DNA from 2 places in the Gordonia sp. NB41Y genome. Region 2 is predicted to be linked to the other one. Evidence: riboswitches for the same ligand, from Rfam matches in the RefSeq annotation. Region 2 holds a riboswitch; the other holds the start of a gene.
The links. A riboswitch is a leader RNA that binds a small molecule or an ion and turns the genes downstream of it on or off. The one in region 2 is predicted to bind thiamine pyrophosphate.
Positions count from the first base shown of each region.

Region 1 (6,435 bases), 1.4 Mb from region 2:
TCCCGTGACCACAGACTCCAGTGACCACCGACAACCCATGACCGCTGACAACTCATGACCGCTGAACACCCATGACCACAGAACCCATGTCGTCCGACCCGTTTCGGGGCGTGCCGGCCTTTCGGGGTGACCGGGTGGTGGTGCGGTATCTGCTCGGTGCCGCGGCACCGGCCGACTGGCGTCCGACGCCCAATCCCGCACCGGTCGGCGGGCCGACCCGGTCCGATGTCACCGGCTTCCTCGTCGACCGCGGCGACCCGGTCCGTCTCGAACGTGACGGCGTGATCGAGTCGATCCCGCAGTCGGCGATCACCTCGATCCGGCTGCTGTCGGCGGTTCCGGTGCGCAACAGCGAGATCCGCGCCCTCGAACAGGTGATGGCCACCGCCGGGGCGGGGCGAGAGCAGGAGTGGATCGGCGGATGGCTGGTGCGCGCCGACGGCCCCGACCCCTCGGCGGTACCGCTGGAGCGGTCCGTGCACGCCGACCCCGACACCCTGGCCGCGATCGAGGGCTTCTACACCGCACGCGGATTGCCGGTGCTGCTGTCGATTCCCGAGCGCCTGCTGCCGCGGCAGGTCGACGGCACCCCGGCCGGACCCGAGATCCACATCCTGACCTGCGATCTCCCCGGCTCCGGCGCGACCGCCACCCGGGGGATCGACCCCGACCCGGCGCCGGTTCACCACGATCATGGGGATGCGGTGGTGTGCACCGCCGCCGACGGCACCCGGTGGGCGGGGATCTCGGCGACCGACGACGCCACGCTCGCCGAGCGCATGGTGTGGGCCGCCGGACTCGGGGCGCAGCGTGCCTACGCCCGGCTCCCCGCCGATGACGTCGCCGCCGGAGATCTCTATCGGACAAGGGGTTTCACACTGCATCACCGCAGCAGACACCTCAGTCCGGCGGGGATGTCCCGGTGAACGCGGGCGCACCGACCCCGGCCCGACGCCGGCGCCAGGCACTGATCAGCGCGATCGGCCTGGTCGTCGTCGCGGTCGTCGTGGTGATCACCTGGCTGATCGACGGCCAGGGCACCGATCAGGATTCGGCGCACCGGGATTCGACGTCATCGCAGACCACCAGCGCCGCGGCATCGACATCTGCCACGACATCGACAGCTGCCGCGACATCGAAGGCGGCGGCCGCCAGGCCGGGGACGTCGCGCGCCACGAGCACCCACCCCACCGCGGGCACCGCACCCGCCCATGTGATGCGCACACTGGCGCTGATCGATGCCGGGCAGTGGCCCGAGGCGGCGAACGCACCGGGCACCAAGGGCGGGGTCACCTTCCGCAACAGCGAGGGGCGACTTCCCCGGACCAGCGCGTCGGGTCAGCGGATCACCTATCAGGAGTGGGACGTCAATCCCAAACAGCAGGGACGGTCCCGCGACGCCGAGCGGATCGTGACCGGCAGCGACGGAACGGCGTGGTACACCGCCGACCACTATCAGACCTTCAACCGTATCCGGGGGCCGAACTCGTGACCGCTCAAGCGCTTTCCCTGACCGAGTTCCTGTCCTGCGGCGCGCTGCCGGGGCTCGCCGACCGGCGGATGTCGACCGACGACGCCATCGCCACCCTGCCGGCCTCGCTACCCGACGGCGTCGAGCTGCGGGTCACCGACGCCGCCCGATTACGTACGCGCAGGGCCCTGTTCACCGAGTTCGCCCGGATCTGGACCTTCCCCGACTACTTCGGCAACAACGCCGATGCCTTCGACGAGTGCATGCGCGATCTCGACGAGTTCGCCCGGGACGCCGGAAGGCCCACGCCGACGGGGTATCTGACGGTGATCACCGGGGCGCAGCGGCTGCTGACATCGGCGCAGGAGTTCGCGTGGTTCGCCGACTCGATCGCCTTCTACCGCGGCCACTACCGCGACGTCGCCTCCCCGCCCGCACCGTTCGCCGTGCTGTTGACGGCACCGGAGGCCGCCCGGCCAGAGGTCGTCGACCGCTGGGGTTCGGTGGGTATGCCGCCCGTCTCCGTGTCGGTGTGAGCTATTCGCCGGCGGCGCGGGCCAGTGCCGGGCGCAGCTGGTCGAGTACGTAGACGGTGGCCCCGGGCGACGGTTCGTTGAGCCCGGTGACCGACATCTGCGTCATCTGGGTGACCGCATCGGACTTCACCGACCGCAGGTTCTTGTAGCCGGGCAGCCCCACCAGACGTTTACGCAGGCCCTCGTTCTCGGTGGCGATCACCAGCAGATCGGAGTCGAGCCAGCCGAGGTTCTCGACGCTGAGCGCGAAGCGCGGCTCACCGGTCGACTGTGCCTGCGCGATCACCCTGGGCGCCATCGTGAGTCCCAGTGAGCTGAACAGTTTTCCGGCGCCGTCGTTCGGATCGCCGAGCACCGAGAACTGATCGGAGCCGTACATGTAGGCGAACGAGCAGGCCGGGTGTCTCGACATCGACCCAGCCCTCCCCCGATGCCCCTCCCCTGGCACCCGTCGCCCCGACGACTCAGGACGGGTCGGCATCCGGACGCCAGTACGCCTGCGCCTTGACCCCTTTCTTACCCAGACCGAAATCGGTGCGGAACAACTCGGCGACCGCGCGGGTGCTCACCGTGTCCAGCGCCACCCAGCCGAAGTGGCCGGTGGCCGCATGCGCCGCCGACCGCACCGCATCGACGAGCGCGGCACCGTCGCGCTCGCGTCGAATCCAGTGGATCGTGTCGATCTCGCGGGCATGCAGCGGGAGATCACGGTCGTCGTCGTGGGTGTACTCGAACCAGACCGTCGCCGGGACACCCGGCGACGACACCGTCAAGGCGTCGAGCAGCGAGTTGATCGCGGGCAATGCCGCCGGATCACCGGCGACCAGCCATCCCGTGGGCGCAGGCTCGGGGATGGCGAACTTCGAGCCCATGAACGTGGCGCCGATCGTGTCGCCGGGCTTGGCCGACTGCGCCCAGCGCGCGGCGGCACCGTCGTGGATGGCGAACTCGATCGCGAAGGTGTCGCCCGCGGCATCGGGATCGGCGAGGGTGTACCCACGCTGATGCGCCTTGCCGTCGGACTCGAACCAGAGTCGCACCCACATGGTCGGATGCACCGGCCGGTCGCGGAGCAGCCCGCCGCCGGTGAAGGTGATCCGCAGGTAATGGTCGGTGACCTTCTCACTGCCGGTGACGGTGAACTCGTAGTCGTCGGCACGCAGGAGTTTGAGGACGGCACCCTGCCATCCGCGCGACGGGGACTTCTGTCGGGTGTCGGCCATGCCGATCCTTCCCTCGGGTACATGCATTCGAGGAAAGGGTAGCCTAACCAGACAGTCGAATCCCGGATCCGCTCAGACCGGCGCCAACGGCACGATCCCGGGATGGGCATCGAGGAAGTCCTTGGTGAACGAGCAGATCGGGCGAACCCGGACCCCCTGGTCGCGACAGTAGGCGAGCGCCCCACGCGTCAGCCGGGTCCCCAGCCCGTGGCCGGTGTACTCGTCGTAGAGCACCGTGTGCAGCACGGTGATCGTGCGCTGCCCGTCGATCTCCTCGTCGGAGTAGCCGAGCACTCCCACGAGATCACCGGCCACCCACAGCTCGAACCGCTCGCGGTCCCGATTGTGGACGACCTGCGAGATCTGCTGCAGGATCGACTGCGCCGTCTGTGGCGGCTGATGGTGTCGGTTCTTTCGGTGCATCCGTCCTCACCCCTTCGACGCCCATTCGGCGGGCACCCGACGTCGTACCGGCCGGTGCCCCAGCCCGGACGGGGATCAACCGTTGTGATCCGCGTCACAGGCTACCTTACGCTTCCGTAGGGAGCGCAAGAGGTTGCCGGAATGTCCACGCGTGTCGCCCCCGTCATGACGGCATCACGGAGGGCGCGTAAGCTGTCGCCCGCACCACACCACAACTTCACCGACGCGGGGGCTCTCACGAACCGAGGGCTGAGATGACGGCAGGACGGCCGTCGACCGCCCGAACCTGTCCGGATAATGCCGGCGTAGGGAGAGCAATCATGGGGACACCTGTATCCACCGAAACGACGGTCGCGTGCAATGCGGTCACGACCGGCCCGATCTCCGGAAGTCACAAGCGGCACCTCGAGATCGACGGCCTGAGCATCCCGCAGCGCCGGATCGAACTCACCAACGGTGAACACCTCGACGTCTACGACACCTCGGGTCCCTACACCGACGACACCGCGACCATCGACCTCGAACGCGGCCTGCCCCGTACCCGCGACAGCTGGCGGCGCCCGGCCCCGGTCGACGGCGCATCCACCCAATTGGCCTGGGCACGAGCAGGTCTGGTGACCGACGAGATGCGATACGTCGCAGCGCGCGAAGGCGTCGACGTCGAGCTGGTCCGCACCGAGGTGGCCGCCGGCCGTGCGGTGATCCCGGTCAATCACCGGCACCCCGAGTCGGAGCCGATGATCATCGGAAAACGCTTCGCGGTCAAGGTGAATGCCAACATCGGCAACTCGGCGGTGACCAGTTCGATCGCCGAGGAGGTGGAGAAGATGGTGTGGGCCACCCGATGGGGTGCCGACACCATCATGGACCTGTCCACCGGCGCCGAGATCCACCAGACACGTGAGTGGATTCTGCGGAACTCGCCGGTCCCGGTGGGGACGGTGCCGATCTACCAGGCGCTCGAGAAGGTCAAGGGCGACCCCACCGCACTGACGTGGGAGCTGTACCGCGACACCGTGATCGAGCAGGCCGAGCAGGGTGTGGACTACATGACCGTGCACGCCGGGGTGCTGTGGCGGTATGTGCCGCTGACCGCCAGGCGGGTCACCGGCATCGTCTCGCGCGGCGGGTCGATCATGGCCGCCTGGTGCCTGGCCCATCAGCAGGAATCGTTCCTGTACACCAACTTCGCCGAGCTGTGTGAGATCTTCGCCCGCTACGACATCACCTTCTCGCTCGGCGACGGACTGCGTCCCGGATCGATCGCCGATGCCAACGACGACGCCCAGTTCGCCGAGCTCCGTACCCTCGGCGAACTCACCACCATCGCGAAATCACATGGGGTGCAGGTGATGATCGAGGGACCGGGGCATGTGCCGATGCACAAGATCGCCGAGAACGTGCGCCTGGAGGAGGAACTGTGCGAGGAGGCACCGTTCTACACGCTCGGACCGCTCGCCACCGACATCGCGCCCGCCTACGACCACATCACCTCGGCGATCGGCGCGGCGATGATCGCGCAGGCCGGCACGGCGATGCTCTGCTACGTCACTCCCAAGGAGCACCTGGGCCTGCCCAACCGTGACGACGTCAAGGTCGGCGTGATCACCTACAAGATCGCCGCCCACTCCGCCGACCTCGCCAAGGGGCACCCGCGTGCGCAGGAACGCGACGACGCCTTGTCCAAGGCGCGCTTCGAGTTCCGGTGGCACGACCAGTTCAATCTGGCGCTCGACCCCGACACCGCCCGCGAGTTCCACGACGAGACACTGCCCGCCGAACCGGCCAAGACCGCCCACTTCTGCTCGATGTGCGGACCCAAGTTCTGTTCCATGCGGATCTCCCACGACATCCGGGCCCAGGCCGAGTCCGACGCCACCCTGCTGCCGCTCGAAGTGAGTACGCGGTGACCGATCCGTGGCTGCTGCCCACCGCCGCCCCCGGCCAGACCCCGGTGCGGGTGATGACCATCGCCGGCTCGGATTCCGGTGGCGGCGCGGGCATCCAGGCCGATCTGCGAACCTTCGCGCTGCTCGGCCTGCACGGAACCGTCGCCCTCACCGCCGCCACCGTCCAGAACTCGCTGGGGGTCACCGGCTTCCACGAGATCCCGCCGGAGGTTGTCGCCGCGCAGGTCCGGTCGGTGGTCTCCGACATCGGGGTGAGCGCGGCCAAGACCGGCATGCTCGCATCGGCGCCGATCATCACCGCGGTCACCGAGGTGTGCACCGAACTCGGCATCGGCGGCAACGGAGCGATCCCGCTGGTCGTCGACCCGGTGTGTGCGTCGATGCACGGCGATCGGTTGCTCGCCCTCGAGGCCCTCGACACCCTGCGTGAACGGCTGTTCCCGCTCGCGACCGTCGTGACCCCGAACCTCGACGAGGTGCGGTTGCTCACCGGGGTCGAGGTCACCGACCCCGCGTCCCAGCGCGATGCCGCGCGCGCCCTGTACGACCTGGGCCCCAAGTGGGTACTGGTGAAGGGCGGCCATCTGCGGTCGAGTGCGCAGAGCCCGGACCTCCTCTTCGACGGCTCGGAGTTCGGCGAGTTCACGCATGAGCGCATCGACACCGGGCACGACCACGGCGCCGGCGACACCCTCGCCGCGGCGACGGTGTGCGCCCTGGCGCACGGGTATCCGGTGCCGGATGCGATCACCTTCGCCAAGCGGTGGGTCACCTGCGGACTGCAGGCCGCCTATCCGCTCGGCGCCGGGCACGGTCCGGTCAATCCGCTGTGGCGGGTGGCCGGGCCCTAGCCGGACGGTTCCACGCTCATG
Region 1 covers NZ_CP132196.1:2,133,768-2,140,202, forward strand. Annotated here, with positions in the region: gene Q9K23_RS09125 (hypothetical protein) at 72-926, shown strand; gene Q9K23_RS09130 (ribonuclease domain-containing protein) at 923-1,492, shown strand; gene Q9K23_RS09135 (barstar family protein) at 1,489-2,007, shown strand; gene Q9K23_RS09140 (hypothetical protein) at 2,009-2,419, opposite strand; gene Q9K23_RS09145 (siderophore-interacting protein) at 2,472-3,230, opposite strand; gene Q9K23_RS09150 (GNAT family N-acetyltransferase) at 3,303-3,653, opposite strand; TPP riboswitch at 3,869-3,980, shown strand; gene thiC (phosphomethylpyrimidine synthase ThiC) at 3,974-5,563, shown strand; gene thiD (bifunctional hydroxymethylpyrimidine kinase/phosphomethylpyrimidine kinase) at 5,560-6,414, shown strand; gene Q9K23_RS09165 (cupin domain-containing protein) at 6,431-6,435, opposite strand, start outside.
Region 1: linked by a shared signal. The riboswitch ahead of thiC (phosphomethylpyrimidine synthase ThiC) and the one ahead of Q9K23_RS15370 (FAD-dependent oxidoreductase) in region 2 are both predicted to bind thiamine pyrophosphate.

Region 2 (6,435 bases):
GTGGTGCTGACCGCGATGCACGGGGTCGGCGGCGCCACCGCCCTGCGGGTGCTCGACGCCGCACGGATCACCGACGTGCACGTCGTCACCGCCCAGGCCGACCCCGACCCGGACTTCCCGACCGTCGCGTTCCCCAATCCGGAGGAGCCCGGCGCCCTCGACCTGGCGCTGGCACTGGCCGCCGACGTCGACGCCGATGTGGTGATCGCCCTCGATCCGGACGCCGACCGCTGCTCGGTGGCGATCCCGCAGGCCGACCGGACGTGGCGGCAGCTCACCGGCGACGAACTCGGCGCCCTGCTCGGCGATCAGGCCGCCCGCGACGACTCCCGTCCGGGCACCACCCTGGCGTGCTCGATCGTGTCGAGCCGGCTGCTCGGGCGGATCGCGCAGGCCCACGGGCTGCGCGGGGTGACCACCCTGACCGGGTTCAAATGGATCGCCCGCGCACCGGACCTGCGGTTCGGGTACGAGGAGGCGATCGGGTACTGCACCGATCCGCAGGCGGTCCGCGACAAGGACGGGATCGGTGCCGCGGTCCGTGTGGTGACGCTGGTCGAGGAACTCGCCGGCCGCGGCGTGACACTCGGGGGCCGCCTCGACGAGCTCGCCCGGCAGCACGGGCTGCACGCGACGGCGCAACTGAGCATCCGCGTCGACGACCTGTCCCGGATCCGTGATGCGATGACGCGGCTGCGGGCGCGGCCGCTCACCGTGCTCGCCGGATCGGCGGTGATCGAATCGGTCGACCTGTCGGTCGGGTCACCGGATCTGCCGCCCACCGACGGCCTGATGTTCCGGACGGCCGCCGACGACCGGGTGATCATCCGGCCGTCGGGTACCGAACCGAAACTCAAGTGCTACCTCGAGGTGGTGTTCCGGTGCGACGACGAGGTGCCGCGTGCCGCCGCCGCCGATCGTCTCGCCCGGATCACCGAGGCCCTGTCGGACGCGATCCGCCTGTGACGGCAGATGGTGTCCGGGGTGGGCCGGGGCAGCTCAGGCGTCGGGCTCGAGCAACCGGTTGGCGCCGGCGACGAGGGCGTTGACGTTCGCCTCGTCGGCGGTCGCGCCGTCACCGTAGACCCAGCACTGCCGGTGGTTGTGCTCGCACAGCATGAACGCGGTGATGCCGTCGTCGGTCTGGCGCTGATGCACCGAGACGACCTGGACGGGTGCGCCCATCTCGTGCAGGATCGACGTCATCGCGCCGACCGGTCCGGTCGCCGTCGCCGACATCGACATGATCCGGTCGGCGTAGGCGATGGTGGCGCGACACTCGATCATGTCGGCCGGGGCCGGGTTCAGCGACCACGACCCCAACCGGATCGCACCCGTGCCGCCGAAGGAATCGTCGAATTCTTGCCAGGTCATTCCGTGTGCCTCCTCGCGAATGCCTCGGGGGAGCGGAGCGCCGAACCGAGCCAGGAGCTCGTCGTGGACACCGGCGTCACGCTCGCTACACGAACACGATGACTCGGAGAAGTGAAGGCTGCGCATCGGGAAAACTCGTTTCGGTCGAAGAAAAGGTGACCGACGAGAACGTGCGACGACCCCGCAGCGGGGGGCCGGTCGAAGTCAGGCCCCGCTGCGGCGGGATACGAGCACGTTGTGGATACGCATGATCGGACCACCATAGACCCCGACCTGCGGGTCCGGCAACCGCCTTCCGGTGGGATCCGGACCGGTGGGGGATCAGGACAGGCAGGGGATCAGGAAAGGTGGGGGATCAGGGCCGACCGGTGCCCGCACGCAGACGGGTGGCCGCGGCGGCGGGGTCGCCGGCGGCGGTCAGTGCCCGCACCACCACGATCCGGGACGCGCCCGCCTCGACGACCTCCGGCAGCCGCTGCTCGTCGATGCCGCCGATCGCGAACCACGGTGTCGACGGCGCACTCGCCGCCACCTCGCGGACCAGGCCGAGGCCGGGGGCGACGCGGTCGGGTTTGGTCGGCGTCGGCCAGCACGGCCCGACGCAGAAGTAGTCCACCGCCGGGTCGGCGTCGGCGCTCCGGGCCTGATCGGGGTCGTGGGTCGACGCGCCGACGATCATCGCATCGCCGACCACCTCGCGTGCCCGCGCCGGCGTCAGGTCGCCCTGCCCGAGGTGCAGGACGTCGGCTCCGGCGAGCGCGGCGATGTCGGCGCGGTCGTTCACCGCGAGCAGCGCACCGTGCGCGTCGGCGAGCCGGCGCAACTGTGCGAGCAGGTCCAGCTCGGCGCGGGCCTCCAGGGTGCCGAACTGCTTCTCTCCCGCAGATCCCTTGTCGCGCAACTGGATGATGTCCACGCCACCGGCGAGTGCGGCGTCGACGAACTCCATCAGGTCGCCACGGTCGCGGCGGGCATCGGTGCACAGGTACAGCCGGGCCCCGGCGAGGCGAGTTCGGATGTCGGGACGGGCGGAGGCGGACGGGTGATCGGTGGCCATGACCGAAAGGTTATGCTGGGTACGACAACACGGGAGTCCGGGGTTCGCCGGGCTGAGAGTGCGGGACGCCCCCGCTGACCGTCACACCTGATCCGGATCATGCCGGCGAAGGAAGGATGCGACCGACCCATGTCGTCCAGCGAAACATCGCGCACACCCCGCCATCTCGTCGTGGTCGGCGGCGGTGTCATCGGCCTGACCTGCGCACTCCGTGCCGCCGACGAGGGCTGGCAGGTCACCGTCGTCGACGCCGGAGAACATCTGCGGGCCGCCTGGGTGGCCGGCGGGATGCTCGGTTCGCTCGGTGAAGGTCATCCCGGCGAGGACGCCCTGCTCGAGCTGTCCGAACGTTCCGTCGCGCGCTGGCCGGACCTGATCGTCCGGCTCGGCGACCCGGATGTGGTCGCCGCACACGACTCGCTGTTCGTCGCGGCCACCGCCGCCGACGCCGGATACCTCGCTCAACTCGCCGATTTCGTCTGGTCGCGGCGTCCGCGCAGCACCGATCGGCTCACCCCGGTCGACGCCACGGTGATCCGAGAGCGCGAGCCGGCGATCGGATCCCGTTTGCGCGGTGGCTATCTCGCCCGCGGGGAGGGGGCCGTCGACAACCGCCGCCTGCTGGCCGCACTGCGTGCGGCCCTGATCGCCGCCGGTGGGCGGATCGAATCGGGTCGCATCGCCGACCTCGCCGAGCTCGACGGCCATCGCCCGGATCAGATCCTGCTCGCCGCCGGTGCCGGGATCGCCGACCTCTGGCCCGATGCCCCGGTTCACCTGGACAAGGGGGAGGTGCTGCGGCTGCGGGCCGACCGCTGGACCGTGCCCCCGCCCCTGCATGTGATCCGCGCGCGGGTCGACGGCCGCACGGTCTACCTGGTTCCCCGATCCGACGGGATCGTCGTCGGTGCAACACAATACGAGGGGGACGCGCACGAATGGCGCAGTGGTGCCGCCGGTGCCCGGGCCGCCGGGGTCGCCGACCTGCTCGCCGACGCCATCGAGGTCTATCCCGGATTGCGCGAGTACACCCTCGCCGAGGTCGGCGTGGGATTCCGGCCCTGTTCGCCCGACGGCCTGCCGATCATCGGCCGTCTCGACGAGCGGGTGCTGCTGGCGTGCGGTCACGGCCGCAACGGGATCATGCTGGCGCCCTACACCGCCGACGCGTTCGCCGCACTCCTCGCCGAACCGGGCGACGAGACACCCTGCACCGCAGACCTTTCCGAACAGACGATCACCACCGGAGGGATAGGATGACCATCACCGTCAACGGAGATGCCGCCGAGCTCGACGCCGGCGGCACCGTCCGCACCCTGCTCGCCGCACTGGGCCTGCCGGACACCGGGATCGCGGTCGCCGTCGACGGTGCGGTGCTGCCGCGCCGGCACTGGGACACCGCACTGTCCGAGGGGGCCGAGGTCGAGGTGGTCACGGCGGTGCAAGGTGGCTAGCCCGGTGACCGCGACGGACCCCGACGTCTTCTCGATCGCCGGCCGCGAGATCGCCTCCCGGCTGATCATGGGTACCGGTGGCGCGGCCAACCTCGACGTCCTCGAACGTGCCCTGGTGGCCTCCGGGACCGCACTGACCACGGTGGCGATGCGCCGGGTGAGTGGTTCGTCGACAACCGGAGTGCTGGATCTGTTGCGGCGCCTGGATATCGCGCCGCTGCCCAACACCGCCGGCAGCCACACGGCGGCCGAGGCGGTCCTCACCGCACTACTCGCGCGGGAGGCACTCGAGACCGACTGGGTCAAACTCGAGGTGGTCGCCGACGAGAAGACCCTGCTACCGGATCCGGTGGAACTGCTCGACGGTGCCCGGCGCCTCGTCGACGACGGGTTCGTGGTGCTGGCCTACACCAACGACGACCCGATCCTGGCCCGCCGGCTCGCCGATCTCGGTGTGGCCGCGGTGATGCCGCTCGGTTCGCCGATCGGCACCGGCCTCGGAATCCGCAACCCGCACAACATCGAGATGATCGTGGCCGCCGCACAGGTGCCGATCATCCTCGACGCCGGCATCGGAACGGCCAGCGATGCCGCCCTGGCGATGGAGTTGGGTTGCGATGCCGTGCTTTTGGCGACGGCGGTGACCCGTGCGGAGAATCCGGAACGGATGGCGCAGGCGATGGCGCATGCGGTGACGGCGGGCCGGCTGGCCGCGGGGGCGGGGCGGATTCCCAAGCGTTTCTGGGCTCAGGCCTCGTCACCGGGTGTGTAATGTCGGCCGTGTGCTGAAGGTCGAGAACCTCACCAAGGACTACGGAAGCGTCCGCGCCGTCGACGATCTCTCGTTCGACGTGGAACCGGGCCGGGTCACCGGATTCCTCGGTCCGAACGGGGCCGGGAAGTCCACCACCATGCGCATGATGCTCGGACTCGACCGTCCGACGTCGGGCCGCGCGACCATCGACGGTCACCCCTATGCCGAGCTGGAGAACCCGCTGCGGCAGGTGGGTGCCCTGCTCGACGCACGGTGGGTCCACCCCAACCGCAGTGCACGCTCGCATCTGCGGTGGCTCGCGGTGAGCAACGGCCTCCCGGTGAGCCGCATCGACGAGGTCCTCGAGATGGTGGGCCTGACCTCGGTGGCCAAGAAGCGGGCGGGCGGGTTCTCGCTCGGCATGTCACAGCGCCTCGGGCTGGCCGGGGCGATGCTCGGTGACCCGCACACCCTGATGTTCGACGAGCCGGTCAACGGGCTCGATCCCGAGGGCATCGTCTGGATTCGCAACTTCATGCGGCAGCTGGCCCGGGAGGGCCGCACCGTGCTGGTGTCGAGTCATCTGCTCACCGAGATGTCGCTGACCGCCGACCACCTCGTCGTCATCGGGCAGGGCCGGCTGATCACGAGCTGCTCGGTGGGCGAGTTCACCGCCTCGGCGCGGACCACGGTCCGGGTCCGCACGCCGGAACCGCAACGTCTGCACGACGCGCTGGTCACCGCCGGGCTGGCGCCCCGGCCGGAAGCCGACGCGCAGGGCCGTCCGGTCGTCGCGATCGACGACGTGACCACCGACCGTGTCGGCGACGTCGCCGGGGACGCCGGTATCCGTCTTCACGAGCTGGCCGCCCACACAGCCACGCTCGAGGAGGCGTTCATGGCGATCACCGCCGGGTCGGTGCAGTACCAGGGCGGGACCACCGCCACTCCGTACGCCGGACCGCCCGTCGCCGGACCGCCTCACTCTGCCACCCCGCTCGCCGGACCGCCTGTTGCCGGACCGCCCTTCGCCGGCCCCCCGCCGTCCGCGCCGATACCTCACCCGATACCCCAGCAGCCCCCGCAGGCCGGGTCACCTCAGACGCCGTCCGCACCGTTCGACGGAGGTCCCCGATGATCGGCGCACTGCGGGCCGAGCAGATCAAACTCACCACGATCCGATCTCCCTACTGGTGTGTGGGACTCGCGGTGATCCTGTCGCTGGGTGTCACCGGACTGTTTGCCGGCCTCGCCGACAACACCGACGGCACGCCGGTCGACGGCGAGACGATGTTCGTCGCACTGATCGGGCTGCACCAGTTCGCCGTCATCGTGCTGATGATCATGGCGATCCTCGGCATCACCAGCGAACACCGGTTCGGCACCATCCGGTCGACGTTCCTGGCCGTCCCCAAGCGGCCGGTCGCGCTGGTCGCCAAGGCGGTCGTCTACGTGGGTCTGACATTCCTCGTCATGCTGATCCTCACGGTGATCTGTGTGCTCGTGCTCAAGGCCGGGATCACCGGCGTCGACCTGGGCAGTTCGGGGGTGATCCGGCAGATCTGGGGCATCCCGGTGTACGCGGCGCTGTGCGTGCTGCTCTCGATCGGCGTGGGCGCACTGATCCGGCAGACCGCCGGCGCCATCTCGCTGGTGCTGGTGTGGATGCTCGTGATCGAGACCATCCTGAGTGCGGTCCCCAAGGTCAGCGACTGGGCGGCGCCGTTGCTGCCGTTCGGCAACGGGACCCGGTTCCTGTCGGGTGTGGAAGGCTCGGACTACCACTGGGGACCGAC
Region 2 covers NZ_CP132196.1:3,556,645-3,563,079, forward strand. Annotated here, with positions in the region: gene Q9K23_RS15355 (phospho-sugar mutase) at 1-966, shown strand, start outside; gene Q9K23_RS15360 (hypothetical protein) at 1,000-1,374, opposite strand; gene thiE (thiamine phosphate synthase) at 1,730-2,431, opposite strand; TPP riboswitch at 2,451-2,563, shown strand; gene Q9K23_RS15370 (FAD-dependent oxidoreductase) at 2,561-3,691, shown strand; gene thiS (sulfur carrier protein ThiS) at 3,688-3,885, shown strand; gene Q9K23_RS15380 (thiazole synthase) at 3,890-4,657, shown strand; gene Q9K23_RS15385 (ABC transporter ATP-binding protein) at 4,668-5,777, shown strand; gene Q9K23_RS15390 (putative membrane protein) at 5,774-6,435, shown strand, end outside.